DNA from 3 places in the Pyramidobacter porci genome. Region 1 is predicted to be linked to each of the others. Evidence: riboswitches for the same ligand, from Rfam matches in the RefSeq annotation. Region 1 holds a riboswitch; each other region holds the start of a gene.
The links. Region 1 has a riboswitch for thiamine pyrophosphate ahead of thiE (thiamine phosphate synthase). Riboswitches for the same ligand answer to the same signal wherever they lie in the genome.
Positions count from the first base shown of each region.

Region 2: another riboswitch for thiamine pyrophosphate. It lies ahead of thiT (energy-coupled thiamine transporter ThiT); the one in region 1 lies ahead of thiE (thiamine phosphate synthase).
Region 3: another riboswitch for thiamine pyrophosphate. It lies ahead of thiW (energy coupling factor transporter S component ThiW); the one in region 1 lies ahead of thiE (thiamine phosphate synthase).

Region 1 covers NZ_VUNH01000008.1:65,810-73,620, reverse strand. The annotation lists gene FYJ74_RS08095 (amidohydrolase) at 1-917, opposite strand, end outside; gene FYJ74_RS08090 (APC family permease) at 1,005-2,381, opposite strand; gene FYJ74_RS08085 (amidohydrolase) at 2,431-4,062, opposite strand; gene thiD (bifunctional hydroxymethylpyrimidine kinase/phosphomethylpyrimidine kinase) at 4,186-4,980, opposite strand; gene thiE (thiamine phosphate synthase) at 5,007-5,648, opposite strand; TPP riboswitch at 5,756-5,866, opposite strand; gene FYJ74_RS08070 (thiamine diphosphokinase) at 5,904-6,548, opposite strand; gene FYJ74_RS08065 (lytic transglycosylase domain-containing protein) at 6,541-7,811, opposite strand, start outside.
Region 2 covers NZ_VUNH01000004.1:20,826-28,636, forward strand. The annotation lists gene FYJ74_RS04695 (class I SAM-dependent rRNA methyltransferase) at 1-126, opposite strand, end outside; gene FYJ74_RS04700 (hypothetical protein) at 276-1,304, opposite strand; gene thiT (energy-coupled thiamine transporter ThiT) at 1,327-1,830, opposite strand; TPP riboswitch at 1,870-1,979, opposite strand; gene FYJ74_RS04710 (carbohydrate kinase family protein) at 2,097-3,053, shown strand; gene pgsW (poly-gamma-glutamate system protein) at 3,245-4,165, opposite strand; gene FYJ74_RS04720 (MFS transporter) at 4,414-5,652, opposite strand; gene mgtE (magnesium transporter) at 5,705-7,036, opposite strand; gene mgtE (magnesium transporter) at 7,108-7,811, opposite strand, start outside.
Region 3 covers NZ_VUNH01000003.1:186,234-194,044, forward strand. The annotation lists gene gap (type I glyceraldehyde-3-phosphate dehydrogenase) at 1-383, shown strand, start outside; gene FYJ74_RS04105 (phosphoglycerate kinase) at 385-1,578, shown strand; gene FYJ74_RS04110 (radical SAM protein) at 1,648-2,556, shown strand; tRNA gene FYJ74_RS04115 (tRNA-Leu) at 2,885-2,969, shown strand; tRNA gene FYJ74_RS04120 (tRNA-Lys) at 2,990-3,065, shown strand; TPP riboswitch at 3,171-3,273, shown strand; gene thiW (energy coupling factor transporter S component ThiW) at 3,420-3,950, shown strand; gene thiM (hydroxyethylthiazole kinase) at 3,934-4,737, shown strand; gene FYJ74_RS04135 (flavin reductase) at 4,934-5,536, shown strand; gene FYJ74_RS04140 (D-alanine--D-alanine ligase family protein) at 5,599-6,666, shown strand; gene FYJ74_RS04145 (hypothetical protein) at 6,876-7,196, opposite strand; gene FYJ74_RS04150 (MATE family efflux transporter) at 7,618-7,811, shown strand, end outside.

The sequences.
Region 1 (7,811 bases):
TGGGCGCTGCGGCCGCCCAGCGATCCGTCCTTGAAGAGCTTGAGCGGACCGATCTCCACGTGGGCGGCGGGGTCGTGATATTTTTCGCGCGCGCCGCCGCGCAGAAAGTCTTCGAAATCGCCGACGCTGCGGAAGGTCGTTTGGTGGCGGTAACGCAGCGCCGTGCGGCCGCCGGCGTGGGCACGAGCGACGATCTCCATCAGCGCATCGACGGGGACGGGGACGAAGCCGGCGTCGTTCGACTGCACGCTGGTCAGCCCGTGGGCGACGGCGTAAGCGGCGGCTTTGACGAACATGTCTTCGTATTCGGCCGCCGACTTGGGCGGGATCAGCCGGCTGGCGCGGGCGACGGCCTGTTCCTTGAAGACGCCGCTGGGGAATCCGTCGGCTTCCAGCTCGAACTCGCCGTTTTCGTACTGGGGCGAATTTTTGCCGAGGCCGAGCATCTCGATGGCCCTAGTGTTGACGGCGGCGATGTGGCGGCAGACGCGCTCGACGATCACGGGGACGTCGGTGGAGATTTGGTCGAGGTCGTGGCGGTCGGGCAGGCGCTGTTCTCCTTCGTCGAAGAGATCCTGATTCCAGCCGATGCCGGCGACGCCGTGGCGGCACAGCTCGGGATGCTCGGCGAGGAAGCGCCGGCCGCGCGCGACGATCTCGCCGACGGAGCGTGCGCCGTTCAGCCGCAGCTGCGACATCTCCATGCCGACGCCGAGCAGGTGCATGTGGCTGTCGTTGAGGCCGGGGATCACCGTGCGGCCTTCACAGTCGAAGATTTCGGCGCCGCGCCCGGCGGCCGATCTGATCTCGTCGTCGTGTCCGACGAGACGGATCACGCCGTCTTCGGCGTAGAGAGCCTGCGCGAAGCGGCCGCGCTCTACGTAGATTTTTCCGTTGACAAGAGCGAATCTTTTCATTTTTCTCGTTCCTCCGAATGGGGCGCCGCGCCCCGTCATGAAAAAACGCCGCGGAACATTCTGTCCCGCAGCGTGACGCATTTTCGGCTACCGCTGTTCTTCCTTTTTGTTCCTGAAGCCGAAGTAAAAATAGACGCAGGCCGCGATGCAGGGGATAGAGAGCCCGGTGACGCAGGTGACGGGATCGTTGACCAGCGTGTTGACCATCATGCCGAAGTTGATCAGCAGCGTCAGACAGACGGTGAACGCGCCGCCCCACACCTTGTAGGGGCGCTCGAGGTCGGGCAGCTTTTTGCGCAGCACCAGCACGGCGGCGATGATCAGCACGTTGATGAGCATCGAGCCGAAGACCACCAGGTTGGTGAGCTGATCGAGGCTGCGCACCCAGATGTAGGCGATCGAGATGACGCACTGGCAGAGGATCGGCGCGGTGGGAACCTTGTAGGTGGGGTGCAGCCTGGCGAACGAGCGGAAGAAGTGCCCTTCCTTGGCCATGGCGTAGTAGTTGCGCGGGAAGGCGATGACCATGCCGTTGATGGAGCCGAGCATGGAGATCATCATGCCCACGGTGACGAGAATGCCGCCGGCGCCGCCCAGCAGGCGCAGGGCGACCTCCGTGCCCAGATAGAGCTTTTTCGCCTCGATCATGGCGCGCATCTCGGCCAAGGGCAGCACGCGATAGATCGCGTAGTTGAACAGCATGTAAAGCACGGCGATGCCGCAGATGGAGATAATCAGCGACAGCGGCAGATTGCGCTTCGGGTCCTTGATCTCCTCGGTGACGGCGTTGAGGTTCGTCCAGCCCTCGTAGGCCCACAGCGTCGCCAGCGTGGCGAAGCCGATCATGTTCAGCACCTTGGAGAAGGGCACCGGTCCGTCCATGGGCGTGAAGGAAAGGTCGGGCGAGACGTCGCCCATGAAAAACGCCGAACCCATGATGATGAAGATGGGGATCAGCTTGGCGACCATCGTGACGTTCTGCAGCACGGAGCCGCGCTTGATGCCGAAGCAGTTGTAAGCCGTAAAAGCGATCAGGATGGCGGAAGCGGCGATCTGCGCTGCCACGCCGCCGAGGCCGAACATGGCCGTCAGCGCCACCGCGCCCGCAGCCAGCGAAGCGGGACCGGTCAAAAGCCAGCTGTTGAAACCGCTGATAAAGCCGACCAGCGGGTGATAGGCTGTGTTCAGGTACACCGTGACGCCGCCGGCCTTGGGGATCATCGCCCCCAGTTCGGCGAAGCACAGGCCGCCCAGCAGCGAAATGACGCCGCCCGCGAACCAGCACAGCAGCGCCAGCCCGAGGCTGAAGCCGGCCCGCTGCAGAACGTAGGAGCCGAGATAGAAGATACCGCCGCCGATCATGATGCCGCCGAGGATGCTGACGCCGCCGAACAGCGTGATCTCGCGCTTGAACTCCGTCTTTTCGGAACTGAGCTGAGAAACGAGATTCTGATTGTCCGCCATTTTTTGTTTTCCCCCTGAGAAAAGTCGTTTTATCCGCGTGCGCGGTCCCTTAAAACACTTTTTCGCCGCCGATATACGTCGCCGTGACCTTGGCGGCGAGGATGTCGCGCTCCGGACAGTTCAGCAGATCGCGGTCCACCGTGATGAAGTCGGCGTACATGCCGGATTTGATCTTGCCCTTCACGTCCTCGTCGTGCGTCGCCCAGGCTCCGGCCGCCGTGTAGCCGTAGAGCGCCTGCTCGCGGCTGAGGATCTGCCGCGGCAAAAACGGTCCCTCGCCGTTCAGGTCGCGGCTGGTGACCGCGCAGTACAGGCCCCGCATGGGATTGAAATCTTCCACGGGCGCGTCGGTGCCGAACGGCGCGTGTACTCCCGATTCGATGTAATCCTTCCAGGCGTAAGAAGTGCTTCCCAGTTCGCGGCCGACGCGGTCGAAGACGATGTGCATGTCGTAGTCGATGAAAATCGGCTGGATGAAGGCGACCACGTCGAGCTCCCTGAAGCGCTCGACTTGGCGCCGGTCGGTGATCTGGCAGTGAACGACGCCGTGGCGTGGATGCACGTAGGGCATAGCCTTGCGGGCGCGCTCGACGGCGTTCAGCGCCATTTCCATGGCGCCGTCGCCGATGGCGTGCATGGCCACGGGCATGTTGTTCTCGTGCGCCTTCAGCACTAATGCGTCGAGTTCCTCCTGCGTGTAGGTCGGCAGGCCGCGCGTCGAGGGATCATCGGCGTAGGGCCGGCGCATGTAGGCCGTGCGCGCCCCGAGCGATCCGTCGGTGAGCAGCTTGACCGTGGAAATCTTGAAGCTGCGGTTGCCGTAGCTGTCGTCCAGTCCCTTGCGATCGAAGAACTCGTCGAGCTCGGCCTTGGTGGGCAGCAGCGCCTGCTCTCCCCAGCGCACCTTGAGCCGGCCGTCTTCAGAGGCGTCGCGCAGCAGGCGCATCATCTCGTAGGCGCAGCCGTCGGGCGTGTACTTGAAGTCGTCCGACTGGATGCTCGTGATGCCGCAGGCGAACAGATCCTTCTGGCAGACCAGTACCATGTTCAGCAGCGTCTTCAGTTCGGGCGCCGGCAGGTTGGCTTTGATGGTGTCGACGATATGTTCCTTGACGACGCCGTCGGGCGAGCCGTCGGGATTTTTGCCGGCGAAAGCGCCCATCTTTTCCGCCGCGGCCGCGTCGAGTCCGATCAGCTCCATGGCCTTGGAGTTGAGTACGCCGACGTGGAAGCACGTGCGCATGACCAGCAGCGGGTACTCCGTCGTCACCGCGTCGAGATCGGCCGCCGTGGGATAGCGCTTTTCATCGGTGAAGTAATCGTGGTTCCAGCCCTCGCCGAGCAGCCACAGCCCCGCGGCCGGATCGTACTTTTCAAGACCTTTCTTCATGCGCTCGACGATCTCGCCGACGGATTTCGTGCCGCGCAGATCGACGGCGCCCAGCTTCGACTTCGCGTAATGGAGAAAGTGCATGTGGCTGTCGTTGAAGCCGGGCATCAAAAACGCCCCGCCGCAGTCCAGCACTTCGAGATCTTTTTGCGGATGCTCCTTCAGATACGCTTCCGCCCCCCTGTCGCTGCCCACGTAGGCGAAGAAATCTCCGACGACGACCGCCGAATCGGCGCCCGGGTTTTCGCGGTCCATGGTGGCGATCGCCGCATTGCGAATCCATAACGACATGCAAACACCTCGCCTTATTTGTATAAAACCGTCAGCTTTCAACGGTCGTTTTTTGATTATTAAAATTTTGATTTTGGAGAATTATAACAATGCCGCCTCACCGTGTCAACGTGAGATCCGGTATCAGTCCGCTTCTCTGACGGCCCAGGCGTGATCGAGCGGTCCCGGGCCGCGCCCGAGATTCAGCCCGGCCCGCAGCGCGCCGGTGACGTAGGCTTTGGCGCGGCGCACGCTTTCTTCGACGCTGCGGCCCATGGCGAGATGGCAGGCGATGGCCGACGAGAGCGTGCAGCCCGTGCCGTGCGTGTTGTGATTGTCCAGACGCGGCGAGTTCAGCCAGACGGGGCGTCCTTCGCTGAAGAGCAGGTCGTCGGCGCAGTCGGTCAGGTGTCCGCCCTTGATCAACACGGCGCCGCCCAAACCGGCGGCGAGGCGCCGGGCCGCCCGTTCCATGTCGTCGTGATCGGCGATGGCGAAGCCGCAGAGCGTTTCCGCCTCGGGGATGTTGGGCGTGATCACCGTTCCCAATGGCAGCAGTTCGCCGCGCAGCGCGCCGGTCGCGTCTTCGTCGAGCAGGCGCGAGCCGCTGGTGGCGACCATGACGGGGTCGACAACGATGTTGCGCGCGCCGAAAGCCTTGAGCCGGGCGGCGATGGCCGAGATGATGGCGGCGCTGGACACCATGCCGATTTTCACGGCGTCGGGGCGGATGTCGTCGAAGACGCAGTCGATCTGCTGCGCCACGAATTCCGGCGAAGCTTCGAGCACGCCGAAGACGCCGGTGGTGTTTTGAGCGGTCAGCGCCGTGATCGCGCTCATGCCGTACACCTTGTGGGCCGCCATGGTCTTGAGGTCGGCCTGGACGCCGGCGCCGCCGGAGCAGTCGGAACCGGCGATCGTGAGAACTTTATATATCATCGGAAAGACTCCTTTGCGAAAAAAATTCAGGCGCCGAAAATTTCGTCGGCGAGACGGCGCAGGCGGCGCGCCGACACTTCGACGTCGGGCGCGGCGAAGAGCGCCGAGACGACGGCCGCGCCGCACAGCCCCGAGCCTTTCAGCCGCGGCAGATTGTCCGCCGTGATGCCGCCGATGCCCACGACGGGGATGGAGACAGCCTCAGCGATGCGTTTCAGTTCGTCCAGCGGCAGCGCGGCGGCGTTGTCCTTGGTGCCGGTCGGAAACAGCGCCCCCGAACCGAGATAATCGGCGCCGTTACGCTCGGCAACGACGGCCTCCGCCACGCTGTGTGCCGAGACGCCGATGATTTTGCGCGGGCCGAGCCGCAGACGCGCCGCGCGCGGATCCGCATCGTCCTGCCCGAGGTGGACGCCGTCAGCGCCGCAGGCCAGCGCGATCTCGACGCGGTCGTTGACGATCAGCGGCGCGTTGTACCTTTTCACGACGGATTTGATCGCCAACGCTTCGGCCAGAAAAAGGTCGTCGGGCAGATCTTTCTCGCGCAGCTGCACCATCGTGGCGCCGCCGCGCAACGCTTCTTCCACCGCCTGCGCCAGCGTCTTCGCGCCCAGCCAATGGCGGTCGGTGACGGCGTAGAGACGCAGCGATTCTCTTGAGCAGATCATGAGTTTCCCTTCTTTCATCAGAAGTGTTCACCAGAGGCGTTCGCCGCGGGGGGCGATTTTCGCCGCAGATAAGGACGGGGGAGAGCCGGCGTGCCGGCTCTCCCCCGTCCTTTTCAGAAAGCGCTTCCTTCGCCGGCATGATCCCGTATCAGGTTCAAAGGGTCGAGGCCGTGCGGCCTCCTCTCAGCCCGTCTGTGCGGGCTCCCCTGCGTGATGAAGTTCCCGTTTGAAATTATAGTTCCTGCGGCGCCCGCGTCAAGCGCGCAGCATTTCTTCCAGACGGCCGTCCTGCCACAGGACGACGAGCGTGCCGCGGGCGACGGCCACGGAGCTTTCCCGGCCGGTGAATTCGTTGCTGACGCCGAGGGCGACGAAACTTTCCAGCGTCGCGTCCGTCAGTTCGTATTTGAGGCCCCGCAGCGTGACGCCGCAGGCTGGTTCGCTCAGGCAAAACAGCGAGAGGTAACCGCGGTGCGCGTCGCTGAAATACAGCTCGCCGTCGGTCAGCGCTGTGGCGGTTTCGTTTTTTCCGATCAGAAAGCCGCGCGCGCCGCGACGTGAAAGGTACATCAGCGTCTGCAGGTTGGCGAGCGTGTGCCCCAGCCGCCCGCCGAGCCCCCCCAGCAGGGCGAAGCGCTCGTAGCCGAGCGACAGTCCTTCTTTGACGGCGAGCGCCATGTCGGTATCGTCCTTGACGGGAGAGCAGCGCACGACGTTGCGGTGTTTAGGCACATAGCCCAGCGAGTCGAAGTCACCCAGCGCCATGTCGATCGTCGCTCCGTGGCGGCGCAGCGATTCATAGCCGCCGTCGGCCGCGATCACGTAATCGCCGGGCAGAGGCGCGAAGGCGGGGGCGTAGAACTCGCCGGCTCCCGCGATCCAGCAGACGGACTTATTCATGGACGGGCGGAGTCTGGCCGCTGGGGGGCGCCTTTTGGGCGGTTTCGCGCTTCTCTTTCTGCTTGGCGTAGAAGTCGCCGTAGAGCTTTTTGTACACTTCGTAGTTGCCGAGGACTTTTTTGACGTAATCGTTGGTCTCGCGAAAGGGAACGCCTTCCATCCAGGCGTCCTGTTCCCAGCCGCCGCGCTCGGCGTTCCATTTGTTCACGTTGCCGCCGCCGGCGTTGTAGGCCGATACGGCCCAGTCGAGGCGCTTGAAGCGGGCGATCAGGCCGCCGATGTGCGACGCGCCCATGGCGATGTTGTCGGCGGGATTGTAGGGACTGTACTTTTTCAGGCCGATCTTTTTGGCTTCGCCGGCCGCCGTGGCCGGCATGAGCTGCATCAGGCCGGCCGCGCCCACCCAGCTGGTGGCGCGGGGATCGAACGAGCTTTCCTGCTTCATGATCGACCAGACCAGGAGAGGATCGACGCCGAACTTTTCGGCCTGCGCTTCGACGGCGGCGCGATAGGGGCGCGGGTAGACGAGCTCCAGCAGGGCGCGGGGGATCTCGCGGCCTTTCAGTTTGCTCTCGATGGCGCCGTGCAGGTCGGCGTACGCCTGTCCTTCGAGGCCGAGCCAGCGAGCCAGCTGAGAGCGGCGCATCCGGCTGGGCAGATCGTTTCTGCCGGTCAGCAGCATGCGGGCGTGGGTCATGAAGCCCCAGCGTTCCAGTTCGCTCGCGGGAGCGGGGGCGAGGTCCTTCGGCAGCGGCGCGTCAGCGATTTTGAGCGAGCCTCCGTCGAAGGCCATAAAGCTGTAGATGCTCAGGGCGTGATCGTCTCCCAGTTCTTTCTCGTATTTTTCCGCTTCGGCGGCGCGCCCCAGATCGTTCAGCGCTCTGACGTGCCAGTAGAGCAGGCGGGCGGCGCTCAGGTCGCCGGGTTGAGCGGCCGAAAGTTTCCAGTTTTTCAGCGCCGTCTCGTAATCTTTGCGGCGGAAAGCGTCCCAGCCCTTGCCCCAGAGCAGCGCGTTCGCGCGCGTCCCATTGGGAAAGCGTTCGATGTAATCGTCACGGGCTTCTTCGGCTTTGCTCCAGTGGCTGGTGGCCAGCGAATAGAGCGCCGACGCGGCGCGGAACGCGTTTTTGTCATCGGCGGCCTTGAGCATGGCGCTCAGCGCCGCTTTTTCCGCCGCGCCGCCGATCATCAGCGACAGGCGCGAGAGCGATCGGGCCACGTAATCGCCGTCTTTTTTGAAGGCGAGCTTCTCGAAAAGCGGCG
Region 2 (7,811 bases), on a different contig from region 1:
GCCGGGCGCGTACCGCCCCCGAACGTCCGTAACTTCTTCGCCGTAGACCCACGGATGCCCGCCTTTGACGCTGCGCTCCGCCTTGGGCGTGACGGTGAAGCGCGGATAGTGCCGTTCCTGTTTCATGATTGAGCTCCTCGAAGACCGGCCTGAACGGCCGCGATTTTTCGCCATTATACCATCATGCGAACCGGCTTTTGCGGCAAAAACGAGGGCGAACGGCCGAATTTCCCCGGTCGTCCGCCCTCGTTGTTTTTTTCAGAAAAGCTCCTCGTTCAGCGGCTCTCCATGCCTCTTCTCGGCTCGAGGATCTCGCGCACGATCAGATACATGAGGTTGTGCAGGATCGAGGGCTCCTGACCGGGCGCGTGCAGCAGCGTCCCGCCGGCGCCGAACTGTTCCTCAAGAAGCAGAAAGACCTGACGCGATTCCGCCGCGCGCCCCGCCTGGGCCAGCACGTAAGCGCCCAGCGACGCGGCCGCCAGCGACGCCTGCGCGCCCGTCGCGAGAAATTCCGGCTCGAGGCGCAGCTTTTCCACCAGCCGGTCCATGGAATGGAGCGGCACAAGGCCGCCGTCCACAAGATTGGCCATGATCAGCAGCGCGTCGAGAGAGCCGTCCTGACTGTCGACGTAGCTGCGCTTGTCCACGTCGTAGGACAGCCGCAGCGTCTGCGCGCCGCTTCCCGCCAGCAGGATGCCGAGGCAGCGCTGCGCCACCGGCTCCCACTGAGAAGAAAAACTTTGCAGCTGCTGCAGCGCCTTCACGTCGACGGCGCCGAGGCTGAGGCGGTGGCTCGGCTCGTAAATGCTGAAAATGCCGGATTTGCGTTCCTTCCACGAAGCGCCGTTGATCAGCACGCTGCGGTACACGTTGAAGCGCAGCATACGCCCGGCCGTTTTCAGCGCGCGTTCGCGGTAGCGCGGTTCGTTCCATCGCTCCGCCGCGTCGAGCAGCACGCGGCAGAACTGCAGGTCCGTCGCGGTGAGATTCTCGCACGCCACCGGCTTCAGCGAAGCGTCCAGCTGGCGGTACAGCAGCATCAGCGGCGACTGGAAGCGTTTCACCACCAGGCGATAGAGCGCCTCGAAGCGTTCGCGGTCGTTCTGCAGCAGCCGCAGGCGCAGCTCGCGCACAACCACTTCCGACGAATAGGTGCCGCCGCCGGGCTGATCGGGCAGCAGGCCGTTTTCGGCGCGGCACGCTTCCAGCGCGCTCTCCACGGACGCCCGCGCCGGAACGCCCGCCAGAGCCAGAGCCAGCAGAGCGCCCAGCGCGGCTTCCAGAAAACGGTTCCTTTTCACGACGGCGCCACCCCCGTATCGCTCAGAATTTTTTCAGCCGCGCCAAAATCAAAGGCACCAGGATCAGCGCGATCACCATGTTGGCGGCCATGAAACTGCCGTTGTACAGCAGCGAATAGACCAGCGGATGCGTGCCGGCCGGCGCGTAGGACGCGAAAAACACCACGCCCGAGGCCACGTGGCAGACGATCCGCGCCGCCACGGCGATGAGGATGCCGGCGAAGACGTGCTCCCCGCCCAGCGCCGCCAGTCCCAGCGCGGCGTAGGCCAGCGGGTAGTCGAGCAGCCCCTGCACGGGATGGACCACGTAGCCGCCCATCACGTACTGCAGAAGACCGGCCACGGCGCCCGCGCCGATCCCTTTCAGCAGTCCCCAGCGCATCGCGTAGACCAGCAGCGGCACGATCTCCAGCGTCACCGAGCCGCCCTGAGGCAGACGGAACAACCTCAGCCGCGAGAACACCACCGCCAGCGCAATGCACAGCGCCGCCTCCACCACCGACTGCGTTTTGCTGCGTTGATACATCGAAAAGACCTCCCGTAAAATCAAAAGATTTACAGGGGACGGGGAAACCCCGCACCTTCCCTGCACCGGTATGAACCGGATCAGGTTCCAAGGGTCGAGACCGTTTCGTCTCCTCTCAGCCGGATACGCCGACGCCCCCGGTTCCTGTTTTTATTATCATCGTTCCGGGCGGACGCGTCAAGGCCGTCTCGCCGAAAGGCGCCCGGCTATGGTAGACTTGTGAAAACGAACGCGCCGTCCCAGCGGCACAAAAGGAGAAAAAGACCATGAAACCAATTCTGTTCTTCGGAGAAGCGCTGATGGACCAGTTTTACGACGCCGCAGGCGAACTGCAAAGCTCGCTGCCCGGCGGCTCCGTGCTCAACGCGGCCGTCGGCGCGGCGCGTCTCGGCCTGCCGACGGCCTTCTGCGGCGGCATCGGCGGCGACGAGGAAGGGCGCGCCCTGCTGCGCCTGCTGAACCGCGAAGACATCGATCACCGCTTCACCTTCTACAAAAAAGACCGCGCCACCGCCGCCGCGCAAGTGCGTCTCACGCCGCAGGGGCAGCCGGCCTTCGCCTTCCGCCGCGCGGGCTGCGCCGACGAATCCGTGACGCCCGACGACATGGCGGGGATCGACCCGAACGACTTCAGCGGCCTGCACTGCGGCGGCGTCATGCTCGCCTCCGAACCGGGAGCGTCCGCGCAGGAAGCCTTGGCGGAAAAATTTTACGACGCCGCCGTTCCCGTGTCGTTCGATCTCAACGTCCGTCCCGCGCTGATCGCCGACAAGCAAAACTACTGCGAACGGGCGCTGAGATTCATGATCCGTCCGCAGCTCGTCAAGTTCAGCCGCGACGACATCGAATGGTTCTTTCCCGGCGAGGACGTCAACGACAGCTTCGCCGCCATGCATCAGGCGCGCCGCGGCGCGCTGACCGTGCTTACCGCCGGCGCGCAGGGCTCGCTGATCGCTTCGGGACAAGTCTGCGAGCGCCTCTTTGCCTACTCCGTCGCCGTCGCCGACACGACCGGCTGCGGCGACGGCTACGCCGCCGGACTGCTGCGCGGCCTCTTCAGCCTGCCCGACGCCACCGCCTGGGACGAGCTGACCGCCGAACAGGCGCGCTGGGTCGGTTCCGGCGCGTCGGCCGTCGCCGCCCGAGTCTGCGAAAAGCAGGGCGCGATCGCCGCCATGCCACGCTTCCGCGACATCTACAGCGCCAACGGCACGCATCAGTGAACGTAAGGCGGCGAAAAACGCCAAGAAGGCCGAAAAAACGACAAACGAAAAGAGCCTGACGATCGCTCGATCGTCAGGCTCTTTTCGTGCAGACTGTTCCACGTGGAACAGTCCCGATTTATCGTCAATTCTCATTTTTTCCGCGCCGATGCGCGGCATTTTCAACGATGCCTTCCCATTGAAAATCGGTATCAGAAATTCGGTTCGGGCCCCGTGCCGTGAGGCAGACCCCAGTCGCGGCACACTCCTTTGGTGAAGAGCAGATGGACGCAGGGCACGCCTTTTTCGAGAAAATCCATGATCAGGCCGCGATCCCACGATTTCGGCTTCACCGGCCAGGGCGGCATGATCAGCCCGTGAGGCAGGACGGCGCCTTCCTCCATGCTGCGGCCAAGGCTCGTCCACGAACCGCCGCAGCTGACGAAGGCTTTGATGGGCTTTGCAGCGAAGAGCATCTGCCGGAAAGCCATGGACATGCGGAGATCCGCCGGGATCATGCAGGTTTCGCGGCGCTCGCTCATGAGCCGGCGCACGAGCGGCAGCACGTCCTCGTCGAGGACGTTCCGGCGCATGCGGTCGTCCATGCCCCCCGGCGTCAGCGCGTCGATCTTCACGTCCATGACGCCGCGTTCGCGCAGCGCGTCGAGCATCACCGGCACGGTGAATTGCGGCAGCGTGCCGCCGTACATGGAAGCGCCGTAGGAGAGCACGAAGACCGTGTTCAGTTTCAGCGTTCGCGCAGCGCAGAGCGCGGCTATCGTGAAACCTGGATAGGAACTGGTGGAGTTGATGCCGATCCAATCCCCTTCTCTGACGCCGGCGCAGATCAGATAGCCGGCCAGGGCCCCGGCCATTTCCGGTTGGGCGGCCGCGCGCTTGTCGTGCCAGCTGCCGGGGGTCGTGGCCAGCGCGGTGAACTCCTCGCCCACCAAGCCGGTGCGATCGGGATCGAGACGCACGTCGAAATCGGGCACGCGTTTCAACATTTCTTCCCACAGCGCCGTCTCGCAGCGGCGCATCAGATCGGCGGCAGCGTTCTGCCTCGCGTCTTCGAAGGCAAAAACAGGGCGTGCCGCCAGCGCCAGAATCAAGCACAAGAAAATTCTTTTCATCGTCCCCACCTTCATGACGTCGCGGCGCACGAACAACAAAAACTCATACTGATTCTTGATAGAAAGTATTAACATAGTTTTCTGGGCGCTGGGGGGAGTTCAGTCGCTCAGGACTACCTCGAGCGCTGCGCGGTCTGCGCGGCTCGCTTTGTGAATCTCCCCCGCAGCGCCCTTGCGTTCGGCTTTTTAATTAAGAAATAGTATCAGAAACGGAGCGGCTGTTTCCGAGTTTTTTCTGTCGCGATCTTTCAACGGGCTCTCTTTCCAAAACGTTTCGCCTCGCGTTCGCACCACAGATACAGAGCGGCGCAGAGCGCAAAGAGCCCGGCGTAGAGAACCAGCACGGGCGAGTAACTGCCGGCGAGGCCGTAACCGAAGTTGATCAGCGGGTTGCCGACGGCGATGCCGGCGGACATGAGCGCGAAGAAAACGCCGATCATAGCCGTGTACGCCCGAGTCCCCAGAAGATTCATCACCAGCAGCGGCACAATAATGGTTTCCACCGGCATGGCAAAGCCCAGCAGCACGGCAAACGCGACGGCGGAAAGCTCGCCCGAGGCGCGGGAAAGCATCAGCAGCGCGGCGACGCCGCACGCGCAGCTCGTCAGGAACACAGGCCGAAGCCCGAAGCGGTCGTACAGCGCGCCCCAGAGGATCTTGGCCGCGCCCAGCACGATGAACATCAGCCCCGTCATCTGTCCGGCAAAGACGGGATCGAAACCGCGATCCACGAGATGCGCGGGAGCGATCGTATAGACAGGATTGCACAGCCAGCCAAGCACGAACACAATCGCGAACAGCGCGTAAAAACGACTCGTGCGGCGCAACTCCGCAAGCGACGGTCCGTTGCCGGAGGTTTCCGCGCGCTCCTTTCCCGAAGCGGCGTTTTCCGGCCTGCGGCGCACGCGCACGAACAACGTCAGACCGAGGCCGATGCCCAGGATCAGGAACGAAGTCAAACGGTAGGAGAAACGCCAGCCGTTCTGCGCGATCCAGCGCGCCACGAGCACGTTGCCGAGGGCGCCGCCGATGCCGCTGGCGGCAAAGACAATGCCCAGCACGGTGCCTTTGCGCTCCGTGAACCAGTTGTCCACCAGATAAGAGCAGGACGCGCTGGTGCACAAAGCCAGCGCGGTGCCCTGCAGGATGCCGCCGGCGTAAAAACCGGGCAGCGTGCTGGAAGACGAAAAGATGAAAAACGCCGCTGCGAGGACCAGAAAGCCGACGCCGATCGTCCAGCGGATGCCGATTTTCGTAAAAATTTTCACCCACAGCAGATTGAAAATCGTCGTGAACAGATACCTCATGCTGAAGGTCAGGGAAAAATCGGCCCGGCTCAGACCGAACTCCCGCGTCACCGGGGCAAGATACTGCCCGTTGGGCGCGTTGCCCAGCCCCATGGCCACAAACATGAACATGAAGCTCACCGCCGCAATGACGTAGCGATATGACGAATTTTTTTCCTCCGGCTCCGCGTTTCGATTCATTTTCAACCTCTTCCCGCTTCGGGAGCGTTGCGCTCCCACTGTTCACAGACGGCTACGGCAGCACCGCGCTGGCCACGGCAAAGTACAGCGCCAGACCGAGCACGTCGACGATCGTGGCCAGCAGCGGCCCGGAGATCAGCGCCGGGTCGAAGCCGAGGCGCTTGACGACGAAGGGCATGAGCGCGCCAAGCAGGTCGGAGGCGACGACCACGCAGACCATCGCCATGGCGACCACGAACGTGACCTGTCCCCCCGCGCCGATGAAAAGCGACCGCCCCGCGGCCAGCAGCGCCATGGCGCCGCCCAGCAGCAGGGCCGTGAGCAATTCGCGCAGCAGCACCCGCCCCAGCACATTGTTCTCCAGCCGTCCCAACCCCATGGAGCGGATGATCAGCACCGAGATCTGCGCGCCTACGTTGCCGCCCGTATCGATCAGCAGCGGCACGAAGAACGAAAGCGCCAGCACCTGCGAGAGCATTTCCTCGTAATTTTCCATGATGCCCGTGGTGAGGATGCCCGTTACCAGACAGAGCAGCAGGCACGGAAAGCGCCGCAGCGCTTCGCCCCACAGGCTGCCCTCGTCGTTGTCGCCGTAAAGCCCGCCGGCGTGGTGGAACAGCTCCGTATTTTCGTCCTCCATGACGTCGAGCACGTCGTCGAAGGGCAGCGCGCCGAGAAGCCGCCCGTCCTTCACGACCGGCAGCACCTGCACGTCGTAGCGCGACATGACGCGCGCCGCCTCGGCTCGGTCCATCTCCGGCGGCACGGCGTGGCAGTCCTCCTCCGTGAGCTGCGCAACCTTCACTTCCGGCACGGCGAGGACGAGATCTTCCAGCGCCGCCGTGCCGGCGAAGCGTTCGCCGTCGATGACGAAACAGTGGTAGACCAGATCCTTGCCGGGCGCGTCGCGCCGGATCTTGTCCAGCGCTTCGGCGACCGTGTCCCGCGGCGACAGGACCACGCCGTTGCCGCTCATGATGTAGCCGACGGAATCTTCCGGCCACTCCTTTTTGGGCTGCAAAAGCTTCTGGAGGTTCTTCGGCAGCTTTTCCAGCAGCGGATGCTTTTGGCGCGAGGGCAGGGCGTTCAGCAGCTCCGGCAGCAGGCGCTCCGGCAGCGACAGGAACAGCCCGCGCAGCTCGGGGATCGAAGCGCTGCTCAGCAGTTTCTGCTTTTCGCGGCGCGACAGACCTTCGATCAGCACGGCCAGACGGGGCGGCTTCAAAATGCTGCACAGCGCCAGGGCGCTCCGCGGCGGCAGGCGCAGCAACTCTTCCTCCAGCACTTCCGGCGCCATACCCCGGATCATCAGCCGGGCTTCGTCCAGGCGCCCTTGCTGCAGCAGCGCCTTCAGACGAGAACTGTATCCCATGCGGGCGGACATGGCGGGTCGTCCTCCCGGTCCAAAACGCAGATTTTTTTCATGTTCGTCACCTCATCGCGGACACAGGCCGCTCAACTCAGGCCGATAAAGGCACCGGCGATCTCGAAATAGACGATCAGCCCGCAGACGTCGACGACCGTCGTGATCAGCGGTCCGGACATGATCGCCGGATCCAGCCGCACGGCGCGGGCCAGCAGCGGCAGCAGCGTCCCCGCCAGGTTGCCCAGCAGCACGATCAGCGTCACCGCCGCCGCCACCGTCCAGGCCACGGCCGTTCCCGTGCCGATCATCCAGGCGCGCGCCATGCCCAGCAGGCCCAGCGCGCTTCCGAGCAGAAGCCCGGTCATCGTCTCGCGCAGGATGATTCGCCCCAGGTCGTGCCACTGCACCTCGCCCACGGTCATGCCGCGGATCATCAGCGTCGCCGCCTGCGTGCCGGCGTTGCCGCCGGTACCGATCAGCAGCGGCACGAAAAACGTCAGCGACACCACACGCTGCACGATCGGCGAATAATGTTTGAGCACCGTCGACGTCAGCGCTTCGGCGACGATACAGATGATCAGCCAGATGAAGCGTTTGCGCGCGACGGTGAGCAGACCGGCGTCGAGGTAATCCTCCTCGACCGGCTCGATGCCCGCCATGCGCTCGAAGTCTTCCGTGGCTTCCTCTTCGACGATGTCGAGAATGTCGTCGAAGGTGATGATCCCGACCAGGCGGTTTTCCTTGTCCACCACCGGCAGCGTGTGCAGGTCGTAACGGGAGATGAGCTGCGCGG
Region 3 (7,811 bases), on a different contig from region 1:
CCACGACCGGCGCCGCCAAGGCCGTGGCGCTCGTCATTCCGGCCCTGAAAGGAAAGCTGAGCGGCATGGCGCTGCGCGTGCCCACGCCCGACGTCTCCATCGTCGATCTGACCTTCGTCCCCGGCCGCGCGGTGACGGCCGACGAAGTGAACGCAGCCGTGAAAAAGGCGGCTGAAGGCGCGCTGGCTCCCTACGTGGGTTACGTCACCGACGAGTGCGTGTCAGCCGACTTCATTCACGACGACCGCTCCAGCATTTTCGCGCCCGATCAGACTATCGAGATGAACGGACTCGTCAAAGTCTTCGCCTGGTACGACAACGAGTGGGGCTATTCCTGCCGCTGCGTCGACCTGGTCAACTACGTGATCTCCAAGGGGCTGTAAAATGCTGAGGCTGCGCGGAATCTCCGAAGCGCCCCTGGAGGGCAAAAAAGTTCTGGTCCGCGTCGATTTCAACGTGCCGTTCAAAGACGGCAAAGTCAAGGACAATTCCCGCATCGTCGCGCATAAAAAGACCATCGACGCGCTGCTGGCCGGCGGCGCGCGGGTGACGATGGTTTCGCACTTCGGGCGTCCCAAAGGGCAGGTCGTGCCGGAGATGTCGCTGGGACAGATCCGCGAAGACGCGGAAAAGGGGCTGGGGCATCCGGTGCGTTTCGTTCCCGAGTGCGTCGGCCCGGAGGTCGAAGCGGCCGTCGCGGCGCAGAAGCCCGGCGATTTGCTGCTGCTGGAGAACTCTCGCTTTCACGCCGAGGAGCAGAAGAACGATCCCGAGTTCAGCAAGCTGCTGGCAAAACCGTTCGATCTGTTCGTCATGGACGCTTTCAGCGCTTCGCACCGCGGCGACTGCACCACCGAAGGCGTCGCTCACGTGCTGCCCGCCTACGCCGGCTTTTTGATCGCCCGCGAAGTGGAAGCGCTCGAGCGCGTCAAATCCGATCCGGAAAAACCGTATGTGCTGGTGCTGGGCGGCGCCAAAGTTTCCGACAAGATCGGCGTGATCGAACACATGCTCGACACAGCCGACACGATCCTGATCGGCGGCGGCATGGCCTTTACCTTCTTGTCCGTGCGGGGCGGAACGATCGGCACATCGCTGTACGACGCCGAGCATGTGGATTTTGCCAAAGACGTGCTGGCGCGCGCCGCGGCGAAGGGCGTGAAGATTTTGCTGCCGACGGACGTGATCGCCGCCGCGGAGATCGGCGACGAGGTTCAGTGTTCCGTGGTTCCCGCGTCGTCAGTCCCCGACGGTCTGATGGGACTGGACATCGGCCCGGAAACAGCCACAGCGTTTGCGGCTGAAATAGCGAAAGCCAGGACGGTGCTCTGGAACGGTCCCATGGGCGTGTTCGAGAACAAACCGTTCGCCGCCGGCAGCCGCGCCGTGGCGGAGGCGCTGGCGGCGGCCACCGCCAAGGGCGCGTTCACCGTAGTCGGCGGCGGCGACACTGCTTCGGCCGTGAAAAAATTCGGCCTCAAAGACGCGATGTCTCACGTGTCCACCGGCGGCGGCGCCAGCCTCGAATACTGCGAGGGCAAAAGCCTGCCCGGCATCGCCGCGCTTGAAATGAAGTAGCCGAGAGAGTAAAATCGCCCCGGAGAAACGTTCTCCGGGGCGATTTTTGTATATGGGGGAAGCGCAACGATGGATCTGAGTTCATGCGACCTGTGCCCGCGCCGCTGCGGAGCGAACCGGCGGGCCGGGCAAAAAGGCTGGTGCGGCGCCGGCGAACTGGCGCGCGTCGCGCTGGTGTCGCTGCACCGCTGGGAAGAACCCTGTCTGACCGGCGCGCAGGGCGCCGGCACGGTTTTTTTCTCCCACTGCACCATGAAGTGCGTCTTCTGCCAGAACTATGCCGTCAGCCACCAAGGGCGGGGCATCGACGTGAGCGTGGAACGCCTGGCCGAAATTTTTCTCGAACAGCAGCGGCGCGGCGCCGCCTCGCTCGATCTGGTGACGCCGACGCATTACGTGCCGCAGATCGTCGAGGCGCTCGATCGGGGCAAAGCGAACGGTTTTTCCCTGCCGGTCGTGTACAACTGCGGCGGCTACGAGCTGCCGGAGACGATCGAAACGCTGCGCGGCTCCGTGGACGTGTTCCTGCCCGATCTGAAATACTGCGACGATTCCCTGGCGGTGCGATACTCCAACGCGCCGGATTATTTTCACTACGCCTCGGCGTCGATCGGGAAGATGTTCGAGATCGCGGGGCCGTTCGTGATGAAAGACGGGCTGATGACCCGCGGCGTACTGGTGCGGCATCTGATCCTGCCGGGGCACTCCCGCGACAGCCTGAGGCTGCTGGATTATCTGTGGAGTACTTTCGGTTCGGACATCTGCGTGAGCCTGATGAACCAGTTCACGCCCATGCCGCAGGCCGCTGGCTGCCCCGAGCTGAATCGCCGCCTGACGACGTACGAGTACGACAAGGTGCTGGCCCACGCCGAAAAGCTCGGCATGGAAAATTGCTTCGTCCAGCGCGGCCGGACGGCGATGGAAAAATTCATTCCCGTCTTCGACGGACGCAACGTCGCCCGCGATGAAGAAACATAAACGCAGCGGCTGGAAGAACAGTGCGGCTGACCGCGTCTTCTTCCAGCCGCTGCGTTGTTTTGCGATTGTGGTTCGCGCCGGAGTCGGAAAAATGCGGAGCAATCGCTTACGCGAATAATACTGTTTCTTAATTAAAGAGCCGAACGCAAGGGCGCTGCAGCGTTCGCGCATGGGTCGTTTTCCTCTTCTCCTCGTAGGGTCGTTCCGCTTGCAACGCCGAAAGAGCTGAATATTTCGACTTCTGGCGATCATTTGCTCCTGGCGAAAAATCCACTTGTCATGCCCGGCGCGGGGATGCTATAATTCCCCGTGTCGTGCGAGGCGCGTTGCGAGGGTGGCGGAATTGGCAGACGCGCCAGACTTAGGATCTGGTGCCTTCGGGCGTAGGGGTTCAAGTCCCCTCCTTCGCACCAAGTTCATAAGTTTTCAGTCTGGATCGTTAGCTCAACTGGCAGAGCATCTGACTCTTAATCAGAGGGTTACAGGTTCAAGTCCTGTACGATCCACCAGGGTATTTCTCCCGGCTTTTCACGCCGGGTTATTTTGTATCGTTCGCTGGTGACGAAGAGCGTGACGGCAGCAGACGGAAACGGCCGTCTGTTTTCACAATTGAACAATCTGACGCGGGGAGCTGGAAACGGCTGAGAGGAAGCGCTGAGCTTCGACCCGGAACCTGAATTGGATAATGCCAACGGAGGGATGTAAGATGTGTGAACGAACGTAATGGCGGTGTCCGAGAGGGCACCGCTTTTTTTGTCGGGAATCGTCCGGACCGGCAGTGAAGCCGGCGTCGGCGCCGCACAGACAGATGAGCAAGAAAGAGAGCGAAAGCTTTTTAGGAGCATGTTTTCAAGGAGGCGTCCATGAATAATTTACGAGTCAGAAAAATCGCGTTTACGGCCGTTCTGGCCGCGTTCGCCGTGGTGGGATCGTTTATTTCTTTTCCCGTGTTCGGGGCCAAGTGCGCGCCGGCGCAGCATCTGGCCAACATTCTCGGCGCCGTCTTCCTCGGCCCTCTATGGAACGTGGCGGCGGCGTTCGTCGCCAGCCTGATCCGCAACCTCATCGGCGCCGGCACGCCGCTTGCGTTCCCCGGGAGCATGTGCGGTGCGCTGCTTGCCGGCGTCATGTACCGCGCGGTCCGGCGGCTCCCCGCCGCCTGGCTGGGGGAGATCGCCGGCACGGGGATTATCGGCGGGATGCTGTCCTATCCCGTGGCGCGTTTTGTACTGGGAAACGAGAAAGCCGCGCTGCTGACCTTCGTCGTGCCGTTTCTGATCAGCTCTGCCGGCGGCGCGGCGATCGGCGCGGTGATCACCGTCGCCATGGAAAAATTAGGGCTGCTCGAAGCTGAGCGTTTTTTCTCGGGACAACGGCATGGCGACGCTCGCTGAACTGTGGGCGGTGTGGGAGAAGATTTCCCGCCGCCGTCCTCTCGTCCACTGCATCACGAACCCGGTGACCGTGAACGACTGTGCCAATGTCCTGCTGGCTGCCGGTGCGCGTCCCTTCATGGCCGCCCATCCCGACGAAGTGGAAGAAGTGCAGCTCCATGCCGACGCACTGGTGATCAACCTGGGGGCGATTTCGCAGCTGGATTCCATCGGAAAAGCGGCGCGGCGGGCCGTTGCGTGCGGGCATCCGATCATCGTCGATCCGGTCGGCGTTTCCGCTTCGTCGCTCCGTCGCCGCAGCTGCATTGAGCTGCTGGAAGAATTTCACGTGGCCTGCGTGCGCGGCAACGGCGCGGAGATTCGCGCCCTGCTCAGCGATACGGGAACGGCGGCGGGCGTCGACGCGGACGAGGAGACGGCGGCCGCCGAAGTCGCGTCTGCTCTGGCGCGGCGGCATGGCTGCACGGTCGTTTCCTCCGGGGCTGTCGATGCGGTGACCGACGGACGTCGTGCGTTCGGCGTCAGTAACGGCGACGCGATGATGACCCGCGTCACGGGCATGGGCTGTATGCTGTCGTCGCTGCTTGGCGCCGCTTATGCGGTCGAAAGTTCTCCGCTCGCGGCCGCCGCCGTCTGCGCCGCCGTGGAGCTGAGCGGCGAGCTGGCCGCCGCCGGAACGCGCTCGGCGCGCCGCGGTCCGGCGCATTTCCGCGACCTGTTCGTCGACACTCTTTACAGCCTCGATGAGGCTCAATTCATGGGAGGAGCAAAATATTCCGAGGGCTGAACGTTCTCCGCTCCTTCCTCACACGAGACGGAGCGCATGGTATAATCAAAAAGAAAAATAATCGACGCTTGCGCTGGGGTTGCTGAGGAAATGTCCGGCGGGGGCCGGAGTTTTTGTTTCCGACGCGGCGAGGAGGGCGCGGCGCGGAGTCCGTTCTTGCGCCGCGGGATTCGGGGCAGAGGAAGGGGTTTTCTTTATGGATTCGCGAATTATGCATCAGCTGACGTACGGCCTTTTTGTGCTCAGCGCGGCGGAAAACGGCAAGGACAACGGCTGCATCGTCAACACGGTAACGCAGGTGTCGGCAGCCCCCGTCCATGTGACTGTCTCGGTCTGCAAACAGAATTACACTCACGACATGATCGCGCGCACGGGGCGGTTCAACGTGGCGATCCTCGATACCACGGCGCCGTTCGAACTGTTCCAGCGCTTCGGCTTCCAGAGCGGGCGCGGCGCCGACAAATTTGCCGGCGTTGAGACCATCCGCACGGCCAACGGAATTCTGGTCCCGACCGAACACGTGAACGCGTGGTTCTCGGGAAAAGTCCTGCAAACGTGGGAACTGGGCTCGCATTCGCTGTTCCTCGCGGACATCGAGGGCGGAGAGATCATGTCCGGCACAGAGCCGGCGACGTACGCCTTCTATCACGAGAACGTCAAGCCCCGGCCGCAGGCGGGCAAGAAAAAAGGCTGGCGCTGCAAGATCTGCGGCTACGTGTACGAAGGCGAAGAATTGCCGCCTGATTACGTGTGCCCGCTCTGTAAACACGGCGCGTCCGATTTCGAGCGGATCGAGTAGTTTGGGAAAAAAGAACGAGGACACGTTTGGGAACGCGTCCGGGATTTATAGCGAGGTATGAAATGGAAACGAAGAAAAAAGTGGCGCTGCTGTTCGGCGGCCAATCGTCGGAGCACGAGGTGTCCTGCGTTTCGGGCGCGACGGTGGCCCGCAATATCGACAGGGAAAAATACAACCTGCTGCTGATCGGCATCACCAAAGAAGGGCGTTGGCTCCACGTCGAGTCGGTCGATCAGATCGCTTCGGGCGAGTGGCGTCAGAGCCGCAAAGGCGCGGCGCTGCTGCCGGACGCGGCGCTGAAAAGCGTTCTGCTCAGCGACGAAGGCCGCTTTTCCCTCGAGCGCGTGGACGTGCTCTTCCCCGTCCTGCACGGCCTTTACGGCGAAGACGGCTGCCCGCAGGGCATCGCGGAGCTGGCGCAGATCCCTTACGTGGGCTGCGACGTGCTGTCGTCGGCGGCGACGATGGACAAAGCAACGACCAAGGCCGTTCTGGAGCGCTGCGGCATCCCGCAGGCGCGTTACGCGGCGTTTCGCCGTGAAGAGCTGGACGATATGGACGGCGTCGTGCGCCGCATTGAATCCGCGCTGAGCTATCCCGTTTTCGTCAAGCCGTCCAACGCCGGTTCGTCCTGCGGCGTCTCCAAGGCGGGGAGCCGCGCGCAGCTTGTCGAAGCGCTGGAACTCGCCGCCGCTCAGGACTGCAAGGTGATCGCCGAAGAAACCATCGTCGGGCGTGAACTGGAATGCGCGCTCCTCGGCGGCTGGGACGCCGAAGCCAGCGGCGTGGGCGAGATCCTCGCCGGAGCCGAGTTCTACGATTACGACGCCAAATACCGCAGCAGCGCTTCGCGCACCGTCGTCGACGCGCCGCTGCCGGCGGGGAAACGCGAAGAGATCCGCGCCATGGCGAAAAAAATCTTCCGCGCCATGGACTGCCGCGGCCTTTCGCGCGCCGACTTCTTCCTCGAAAAAGGCACGGAGCGCGTCGTCTTCAACGAGATCAACACCATCCCCGGCTTCACGGCCATCAGCATGTACCCCAAGCTTTGGGAAGCAGCCGGCGTGCCGCTGCCCGCCCTGGTGGAGAAATTGATCGAAGGCGCCGCCGTCACGCGGCGGCGTCGCTGAGAAGAAAACGATCCGGAATGTAAGAAAAAACAGGGGAGTCATGGCCGATATCGGCCGCGACTCCCCTGTTTTTATACTGTTTCTTGATAAAAGCGCTAATATAGCTTGCCGGGCGCCGCGAGGGAGTTCAGTCGCTCAGAACTACCTCGACTGCTGCGCAGTCTGCGCAGCTCGCTTTGTGAATCTCCCTCGCAGCGCCTCTGTGTTCGTCATTTCAATTGAGAAATAATATTATTCGCAGGGCGTGACAGGGGGACGTCTTCGTTTCCGATACTCGCCGTCAATGAAGCTTTTTGCCGGGCGCGAAACGAATGTTTTCGTTCAGAGCGCGGAAAGAAATTTTTGAACGGCGGGCTGCTGCGCCGTTCAGGAGCGGCACAACGCAGGAGGCGATATCCATTCTCAGCTGGAATTGGCAGGAGGGGGGGGGAAAGGCGGCGCTGCGTCGTTCCATAAAGAAAATTCGAATCTATCATCGGCAGCTCTTCAATTTTCGCGTACGAAACGCCGCCGCGGTGCTCCGTGTTCATCTTTTGCCTCTCTTGTAATTACTTTATCGAATATTTTTAATCGAAATCATTCTCTTTGTAAATTATATTTTTTGTGCTAAACTGTTTGATATAGGTTAGTTAAAGCTAATATCATTGAAGCAGGAATAAAGGAAGAGAGATTTTGTGACGAATGAAACGACGTCTGCACTTGTCAACCGCGTGCGCCGCGTTTTTGCCCCTGGCGGCGCCGGCCGGGCAGGCTGAAACCGCGTCTTGCGACGTTCCGTCTGCGTTCGAACTGATTGTCGCCGGCGGGCGGCGGTCATGAAAGACGGAAGATTTGCGGAGATCGTGCCGGCGGAACGTCTCGAACCGATCGGGAAGCGAACGTTGGCAAAAAGTTTCGCGGACGGCGAGCCGCACGTTTGCGCGCGTCCGTAAGGCGAAGGGGAGGAACGCGGTGCGCGACAAAAAACGTGACATGACTCGGGGCGTCATATGGAAAAATCTGCTGATCTTCTTTCTGCCGATTCTGGCCGGAAATTTCTTTCAGCAGTTTTACACGACCGCGGACGCGGTGATCGTCGGGCAGTTCGTCGGGAAAAACGGTTTGGCGGCCGTGGACTCCGTTTACAGTCTGCTGAAGTTGCCGGT